Regions from separate parts of the Paenibacillus kyungheensis genome, predicted to be linked through region 1. Evidence: riboswitches for the same ligand, from Rfam matches in the RefSeq annotation. Region 1 holds a riboswitch; each other region holds the start of a gene.
What was found. A riboswitch is a leader RNA that binds a small molecule or an ion and turns the genes downstream of it on or off. The one in region 1 is predicted to bind S-adenosylmethionine.
Positions count from the first base shown of each region.

Region 2: it holds a riboswitch for S-adenosylmethionine, as region 1 does, so the genes downstream of both, PQ456_RS15785 (2-hydroxyacid dehydrogenase) here and metA (homoserine O-acetyltransferase MetA) in region 1, are expected to answer to the same signal.
Region 3: it holds a riboswitch for S-adenosylmethionine, as region 1 does, so the genes downstream of both, PQ456_RS17995 (methionine ABC transporter ATP-binding protein) here and metA (homoserine O-acetyltransferase MetA) in region 1, are expected to answer to the same signal.

Region 1 is NZ_CP117416.1:1,550,861-1,554,077, forward strand. Features, by position in the region: gene corA (magnesium/cobalt transporter CorA) at 1-544, opposite strand, end outside; SAM riboswitch class I at 1,010-1,143, shown strand; gene metA (homoserine O-acetyltransferase MetA) at 1,281-2,222, shown strand; gene PQ456_RS06790 (aminotransferase class I/II-fold pyridoxal phosphate-dependent enzyme) at 2,270-3,217, shown strand, end outside.
Region 2 is NZ_CP117416.1:3,690,754-3,693,970, reverse strand. Features, by position in the region: gene PQ456_RS15790 (molybdopterin oxidoreductase family protein) at 1-1,280, opposite strand, end outside; SAM riboswitch class I at 1,506-1,597, shown strand; gene PQ456_RS15785 (2-hydroxyacid dehydrogenase) at 1,842-2,870, shown strand; gene PQ456_RS15780 (FGGY-family carbohydrate kinase) at 2,842-3,217, shown strand, end outside.
Region 3 is NZ_CP117416.1:4,191,795-4,195,011, forward strand. Features, by position in the region: gene PQ456_RS17985 (MetQ/NlpA family ABC transporter substrate-binding protein) at 1-23, opposite strand, end outside; gene PQ456_RS17990 (methionine ABC transporter permease) at 157-825, opposite strand; gene PQ456_RS17995 (methionine ABC transporter ATP-binding protein) at 825-1,841, opposite strand; SAM riboswitch class I at 2,025-2,173, opposite strand; gene PQ456_RS18000 (COX15/CtaA family protein) at 2,353-3,217, opposite strand, start outside.

The DNA of each region.
Region 1 (3,217 bases):
TGAGCCATAAAATTTCGCCACGCAAACCAATAATTTCGTTCAGATGCGATTTTTTGGTATGCATCAATATATTTTCTTCCAGTAGTTCGATCTGATCTTCGATCCGGTCACCGACAGCGAAGTAATTATCAACGACAAGGTCAATTAACAAATACATAAATTTATCAGCACGACTCACTTCTTCTTCCCATAAAATCGGTTTGAGAACACGCAATTCATTAATTTTCTGCTTGGTCACTGTAATAATATAATGCCGTCCTAGAAAAATATTCAAGGCGCGCAAAAAAATCTCTTCGTTATCAAAACGAATACTGTTGACTACAATAAAATAATGACTTTCATAAATTTCGATCTTAGGACGCTGTTCTTCTTCACTCAAGCAATCTTCTACAGCCAGATCATGAAGCATAAAAAGTGGTTGTAGTTCAATCAAATCTTCCAAATCTGCGTCTATCCAATAAAATCCTTCTTCAGGTGCTACCAGTGTGTCGGTAATATTTTCTACTGGAGTAAATGCTCCAGCATTGACGTGCCGAACTTTCATTGTGTTCTACTCCTTTATTATGAAATGAGCAGGGAAAGAAGCGGCAACCGCACACTTGTTTACAAAGCTTCGCTATAATTTATGAAAAACGGAGAAGATTTTTCAATAATGGCGCGTTACTCCAGTGCCCTATGGTTGTCGTTTGTTTCCTGCAATTTGTCCATCCGTCCTGCTGCCAACTGGGCCTCGGGTCGCCTTCCATTTTGAAATTCACCTCTTTTTGATTTAGATATTTATGAAAACTATGAAAAAACGTCAAATACTTGTTAAGTATACCGTGGTCGTGGAAGCCTTTCAAGCTTAAATAAGAAACCTCTTTTTAAATCAACCAATATAGTTACCAACAACTTATTTATCGGTTCAATCTAATACATTTTTCACAGCACTTGACGGCAGACCGTAGAATAGTATAAATTATGGTATAAGAAAAGTATCAAAACATGTTATTTTAAATTGAATAAGCAAATCTTATCAAGAGCAGGTGGAGGGACTAGCCCGATGAAACCCGGCAACCGGCGGTATAACCGCACGGTGCTAATTCTTGCAGAGATATAAGTTGATGGATCATTCTAGACTTAATATCTGCTGACAGATGAGAGAGGCGTCTATTATATACGCGAACATATCGCAAATGACCTTTCTCAAGTATCAGGAGAAAGGTCATTTTTGTATATACTTATAATGAACCTTTCTCCTGAAATGATAAGAAATACACACATCCAAGGAGTGAACGAACATGCCAATTAAGATTCCGGATAGCTTACCTGCCAAAGAAGTATTAACTGGAGAAAATATTTTCGTAATGGATGATAGCCAAGCATTTCAACAGGATATTCGTCCATTGCGAATTGCTATATTGAACTTGATGCCTACTAAAGAAACAACCGAAACGCAGTTACTACGCTTACTCGGAAATAGCCCGCTTCAAATTGATATCTATTTGCTACATGCACAATCCCATACTTCCAAAAATACATCGACTGAATATTTGAACTTATTTTATAAAACATTTGAAGAAGTCAAACATCTACGCTTTGATGGTCTGGTTGTGACAGGCGCTCCTGTAGAAACAATGGACTTTGAAGATGTGAACTATTGGGAAGAGATTCAAGGGATTTTTGATTGGAGTAAAAAGAATGTTACTTCAACCATGCATATCTGTTGGGCTTCACAAGCAGGGCTGTACCATCATTTCGGTGTTCCCAAAGTCGATTTGCCTGAAAAGTGTTTTGGTGTATTTCCACATACTTTAAATAAAGAAAATGTAAAATTGTTACGAGGATTTGATGAGTTGTACTTTGCGCCTCATTCCCGTCATACCGAAGTACGTCATGAAGATATTGCCAAGATTCCTGAACTGGAGATTTTATCAGAATCGGAAGAAGCAGGAGTATATCTAGCCGCTACTAAAGATGGCAGTCAAATTTTTGTGACAGGGCATTCTGAATATGATCCATTGTCATTAAAATGGGAATATGAACGTGATATCGCTAAAGGAATGGATGTCGCACCGCCGAAAAATTATTTTCCTAATAATGATCCATCGCGCACACCGCCTTCTACATGGCGTGCTCATGCCAACTTATTATTTTCCAACTGGTTAAACTATTATGTATACCAAGAAACACCATATGATTTGGAAAGTGCCAAAGCTGAAGCAGGTAATTACTGTATCTAATTTGAGATCAACCCAATCGATTGTTATTTCAGAGGAGGAATTATAGTATGACGGATCATCATTCAAGCGAACGAACTCTTAACATTGAAAGCAAATTGGCACAGATCGGTTCGATTAATGAACCGATAACAGGGGCAGTTAATTTTCCGATTTATCAATCAACTGCCTTCCGTCATCCCGCTCTTGGTAAAAGTACAGGCTTTGATTATATTCGTACAACCAATCCAACTCGGGCTGTACTAGAACAAGCGGCGGCAGCATTAGAATCAGCAGATGCAGGATTTGCCTGTAGTTCCGGTATGGCTGCCTTACAGACCATTTTTGCGCTTTTCGGTCAGGGAGATCATCTGATCGTATCGCTTGATCTGTATGGTGGCACATACCGTCTGTTGGAGCGTATTTTATCCAAATTTGGAGTAACTGCTTCTTATGTAGATACCAATGATCTAGAAGCGTTAGAAAAAATAGTTCAACCAAATACCAAAGCTGTATTTATCGAGACGCCAACTAATCCGTTAATGATGGTTACTGATATCAAAGCAGTAGCTACTTGGGCGAAAAGCCATCAGTTGCTGACGATTGTTGATAATACGCTGTTGACTCCTTTTTTCCAGCGTCCGATCGAACTGGGAGCAGATATCGTGATTCATAGTGCTACCAAATATCTAGGTGGACATAATGATGTGTTAGCAGGATTGATTATGACCAAAGGGGAAGAATTATCCGCTGAAATGGCTTTTCTGCACAACTCTATCGGAGCCGTATTGTCCCCAACCGATTCGTATCAATTAATGCGTGGAATGAAAACATTGGCATTGCGGATGGAGCGTCATGAATACAATGCTACAGCAATGGCAAAACATTTGGTAGATCATCCGCAGATTGCAGAAGTGTTTTATCCTGCACTACCGGATCATCCGGGATATGATGTCCAAAATCGCCAATCTAGCGGAAATACAGGTATCTTTTCGTTTAAAGTGAAAGATGCGCGTTAT
Region 2 (3,217 bases), 2.1 Mb from region 1:
ACGATATCTGCATATTTAGCTGTTTCAGTTAAAAAGAGATCGTGCACAACAGTAAACAAATCGTCTCGTGCTAATCCTTGTCTGACAAGCGTAGCTTCTGGAGTCACAACTGCTGGATTAGAATTGTACACATATAGCGATTGCACAGGTTCAGACTCCTCTAATAATACCCGTCCCAATTGATTCATATTAAAAGAACGAGTATTGCGATTAGCCAATAAGTCTGGACGTTGTAATGCATTTTCATTAAATGTTAGTTGGAACGTATTAGACTTAATAGCACCGCCACCGCGTACTAACCATTGTCCTGTGATAGCAGGTAGGCAGGCAATCGTACGTACATTCATCCCGCCGTTATCATGATGTTGTAGACCATTTCCGATACGAATCAGAGCAGGGCTAGCATCGCCATACATACGAGCTAATTGATATAGATCATCGACAGGCACGCCTGTAATTGTGGATACAGTAGCAGGGTCATATTGCTTTACATGCTCACGCAATTGTTCGTGTCCTACTGTATATTGCTTCATAAAATCCTCATTCACTTTGTCTTCAGCAAATAAAATATGCATCATCCCTAGAGCGAGTGCACTATCTGTTCCTGGCAAAATCGGAATAAACCAATCCGCAGATCGTCCAGTTTGATTTTTGTGCACATCGATCACAATAACTTTAGCGCCTTTTTTGCGAGCTTGTTGCGCTAAAGTCACTTGATGCATATTAGTGCTAACTGCATTAATGCCCCAGAAAATAAATAGCTTTGTATCTACCGTATCTTCAGGATCGGTACCAATACTGCCACCCATTGTATATTTATAACCTGCTGAACCAGCGGCTGTACAAATGGTGCGCTCTAAAAGACTTGCCCCCATCCGGTGGAAAAAGCGGCGATCCATCCCTTCAGCAGATAGATTGCCCATATTGCCATAGAAGCTATACGGGAGAATACTTTCAGGGCCGGAAGTGGATATTAATGTTTTCCACTTGGAAGTAATTGTAGTAATCGCTTCTTCCCAAGAAATAGGTTCAAAAAGACCTTCGCCTTTTGCTCCGATCCGCTTGAGCGGAGTAGTCAGGCGCTTAGTATCATAGATACGTTCTGTCATATTACGAACTTTGTTACAGATGTTCCCTTTGGTAACAGGATGATTAGGATCTCCAGCGATTTTGATAATTTTACCTTTTTCTTTATGAACAAGCAGTCCGCACTGATCAGGACAATCGAGCGAGCAGACTGAAGGAAATACTCCATCTTGTTGATCAACATAACTAGACATACATCATGCTCCTTTCGTAATACCCATACCTTAATAATGGCAGAAATAGACTTTGAATACGTTATAAACTATCATAAATTAAATTTTAGATTTAATGTTGACTTTTTTACTAGGTTTAATTAGAATAAAGAAAATTATTTCGAATTCGACAAATTTAGATGTTTTATACCTTATCGTGTCTGATATCGATTTGCAAGTTTTTTTCGACAACTACATACATTAGATTTTCTATCCAGAGAGGTGGAGGGACTGGCCCTATGAAACCTCGGCAAAAACGTGCCAATTCCAGCAAGCTTGAATCGCTTGGGAGATAGGAAAGCAGGATGAATTATTGCATTATTTTATTCGTATGATTTGAATATTATAATGAATAGATAGCGAACCTCTTTCCTTGATGTGGGAAAGAGGTTTTTTGTATATTGTCGGTGAGTCAGTTGATTATATTGTCAAATGATGACGTTATTAGTAGCAAACCAAGAACTCTCTATATCAAGTCACTTTCTTACTTTAAAGCTTCACTTAAATAACACTGCACCTAAGTGTACCAAAGGAGATTGAATAATGAAAATATTAATTACTGCCCCTTATCATGAGCAAGGTCGTCAACAACTAGCAGATACGTTTGGAGAAGTCATTTACCGTTGCTGGAAAGATCATGGGCAAGCTTATCAAGAAGATGAATTAATCTCTTTATTACAATCAACCGGAGCAGATGCGATTATTGCAGAATTGGATCAAATTACTGAAAAGGTGATTAAAGCTGTACCTCAATTGCAATTTATCGGTGTCTGTCGAGGAACTCCTTCTAATGTAGATGTACCTGTAGCTACAGATCGTCGTATTCCTGTTTTCTATACGCCAGCACGTAATGCACAAGCTGTAGCTGAAATGGTAGTCGGTAGTCTAATTACCTTTTTACGCAGTATTATTTCATCCAGTCAATGGTTAGAAGCAGGGGAATGGCAAAGTGGTAGCTTAACTGCTTATCTCAAGTTTAAAGGCAATGAACTGGCTGGCAAAACAGTCGGTATGGTTGGTTTTGGAGCAGTGGCCCAGCGTACAGCAGGCATACTACGGAGCTTCCCTTGTGATATTCGTTATTACGATCCCTATGTAACCAGCCCTGATCCGCGTGATCAAAAAGTATCGTTAGCTGAGTTATTTGCTACAAGCGATATTGTATCGATTCATTTACCTGTAACCGAAGATACCAAAGGATTAATCGGTACAGAATTATTGCAATCAATGAAAAAAGACGCCATTTTTGTAAATACTGCCCGTTCTGTAGTAGTAGATCATCATGCACTGGTTGAACAATTACAACAAAATCAGATTCGTGGAGCGATTATCGATGTGTTTGATCAAGAACCGCCACTTCCTAAAGATTATGAACTGATTTCATTGCCAAATGTTTTAGCAATTCCACATTTAGCAGGTGCCACTTATGAAGTTGAAGATCATCATGTAGAAATTATGAATACGGCACTCATAGAGTGGTTTGAGCATCATAACACCGCAGTGAAAGTACTTTATAATAAAGCGATTTTGGAGGATATTAACGATGACACAACAAGCCTATCTAGTCTTTGATATCGGTACCGGTAATGCTCGTGTAGCTGTTGTCGATATCAACGGTAACGTATTGTCGATTGAGCGAGCTGATATTTTGTATCACAATGACAATCAGTATCCAGATGCACGTCATTTTATACCGGAAGTACTGTGGGAACAGATTGCAGGGCTTGCTAAAGTAGCACTATCTAACGTTCCTGATATTCAGATTATCGCTGTCACTTCAACGAGCCAGCGTCAAGGTATCGTACTGATTGATGAAGCAGGTGAATCTTATCTAGGATTACCGAATATTGATAATCGGGGACGTGAGTGGGAAGAACACTATAGCGACCAAGCTTCTATTTATCCGATCACAGGCAGAG
Region 3 (3,217 bases), 2.6 Mb from region 1:
AAAATCAAAGTCCATTTTTTCATCTTCTCTACCCCTTTATTGGTTTTGGATTGGTATACGTATATGATACAAATGCTGAATATTCGTGATTATCTATTATCATATAAATATTCAGCAGAATAACTACTCTGTGCTCAATCTCTTTTGTATTACCGATTATCTTCTCGAAAAATGAACCACTAGACGATCACCAAGCATTTGTAGAATTTGAACAATAATAACCATGATGACTACAGCCACTAGCATAATCGCTGTATCATAGCGATAATAACCATAGTTGATTGCAAGTGTTCCAAGTCCTCCTGCACCAATCATCCCTGCCATCGCTGTATTAGAGACTAGCGCAACAACAGTAACGGTTAAGCCTGCTAATAGCCCTGGCATTGCTTCGCGTACAAGTACGCGCGTTATAATCTGCCACAAGGAAGCTCCCATCGCATTCGCTGCTTCAATTACACCACGATCGACTTCACGAAGTGCAGTTTCGACCAATCTAGCAAAAAACGGTGCGGCAGCGATAACTAATGGTGGGATCGTTCCAAGTACACCAATCGTTGTTCCTACTAGAATTTGCGTTAATGGTAAGATCGCCACAATCAGTATAATAAATGGAACCGAACGCAAAATATTAACGATAAACGCGATGACTGCATAGAAATAACGCACCCATGCTACAGTAGAACGCCCTGTAATAAATAACAAAATGCCTAATGGCAATCCTAGAATTAATGTAAATAATCCAGAAGCGCCTACCATTTTGAGTGTATCTAAGGTCGCTGTACCGAATTCATTCCAATCAATTTGTGAGAAATCTAATTCACCCATCAGTTGATCACCTCCACATCGAGACCTTCAGCGGTCAATCCATCGAGTGTACGCTTAATATCTCCTTCTGTTCCTTCAAAGCGAACAATCAACTGTCCATAAGGTACATTTTTTAACGTTGAAATCGTTCCTTGCAAAATAGCAAAATCGACTCCAGTTTGACGTACCGTTTGCGAAAGGATCGATTCATACGTTTTATCTCCTAAGAAAGACACTTTGACAGTCAATGAATTAGGAACATTTGGTGCTGTCCATGAAGTAATTAGTAATTCAGCATTATTAGACTCATTTAAAATAAAATCACGTGTCACTTCATGCTGTGGCTTCAAAAAGACATTTGTTACAGGACCTTGTTCTACAATACCACCCCGATGAATAACAGCTACTTTATCACAAATGCTCTGAATAACATGCATTTCATGAGTGATTAAGATGATTGTTAAGTTAAAGCGCTCATTGATATCGACCAGCAATTTTAAAATCGAATTTGTAGTCTGAGGATCAAGCGCAGATGTCGCTTCATCACAAAGCAATACATCAGGATCACTAGCTAACGAGCGAGCAATGCCGACACGCTGCTTTTGTCCACCTGATAATTGAGCAGGATATTTATTGGCATGTTGCTCCAATCCAACTAGAGCTAACAATTCTTTCACTTTTTCTTTAATGTTGCGTTCCGGTGTTTTGACTAAGCGCAAAGGAAAAGCGATGTTCTCATACACTGTCGCTGAAGATAATAGATTGAAGTGTTGAAAAATCATACCTATTTTGCGTCGTCTTGCTTGTAAGCGCGCTTTGTTCAGCTTGGTCATTTCCACACCATCGATCCATACTTCACCAGAGGTTGGACGTTCTAGTAAATTAATACATCGAATCAATGTACTTTTACCTGCACCGGAGTGACCGATAACGCCGAAAATCTCGCCTTTGTCTATTTTCAAATCTATACCGCTTAACGCAGGGCTTAGATTTTTCCCTTTACCATACGTTTTAGTAATACTTTTTAATTCAATCACAGATAGGTGCTCCTTCCTTGTACTTCTTCATTCCTGCATTCATATTACATTAATCATATATAAACCATCGAATAAGTCGGATATATTCTCGCTATCATATATGTCGGTATTCACTTCTCTCTTCTTTATACAAAAAAAGAACCCTTTCGCAGAAAAGGGTTCTCTATTATTAGAGATACTTCCTTCTCATCTGCCAAAATCGCCATGTACCAATTGCACACGCCATTTTGAAGGAATTAGCACCATGACATTTTGGAAAACTACGTAATAGTTATTCCAAAATCGGTTGCCGGGTTTCATCGGGCCAGTCCCTCCACCACTCTCGATAAGAAAATATGAAAAATTCGAATGAAAATGAAAATCTTTTCTCAGTATAGTGAACTTCACACTCTTTGTCAAAGCAAAAATGAATATTTCCTAAGGAAATTAGAAATTTTTCATCAATTGTTCATCTGACGCAATCTCTTGGATGTATATTCACTTTTTGTTGCTATCTAAATAGTTCATACGGTTATACATTTTGCCCTAATTTGCCACGTGTACCACGACTTAATTGCCATACACGCACACTCATATAACATAACACACCGAACAAAATCTGAATCAACAACGTATGCAACATACTGGAGAAGAAATACCACTCAGGTATTTTCATCGTTACAATATTCAACATACCACTTAGAATCTGCATGATAATAAATACAATCGCAGTCACTCCAAGCTTACGAATACCTGGATTATACGGATGACGACGGTAGGCATAATGCGCTAGTACTGCAATAACGATTAACAAACTATAAGCGGCTACCCGATGGAAAAATGCTACCGCTACCCCACCGGATAATTCAGGTAAGATAGAACCATTACATAGTAATACGCCAGAACACCCACCTCTAGAATCGGTATGTGTGACAAAGGCTCCTGTATATACCACCATGTATGTGTAGATAGTTGCGAACCATGTTAGATTACGCATTCCTTTACTCACCGGTGGTTCATCTGGAATCGGTAAATCACCTTTTTGCTGATCCATCCGCCTTGCACCAAGCGCCATCATCGACGAACTAGCAAAAGCGATCATTGCAAATCCGAAATGTAGTGCCATGATTGGAGCAGATTGTGAAAATACAACTGCTAATGCACCCATAACGGCTTGTACCAAAACAAATAGCAATGTTAATGATGCATATACTTTAAGCTCACGATGCTTATTAAAAAAGATAAATCCGATAAAAGAAAATAATGCTGTTAAGCCTGCCAGAGCACTAATAGCTCGATGCGAATACTCAATCAATGAAGAAATCGTATACGCAGGTACAAATTGGCCATGACATAACGGCCATTCATTTCCGCAACCGAGTCCTGAACCTGATTTG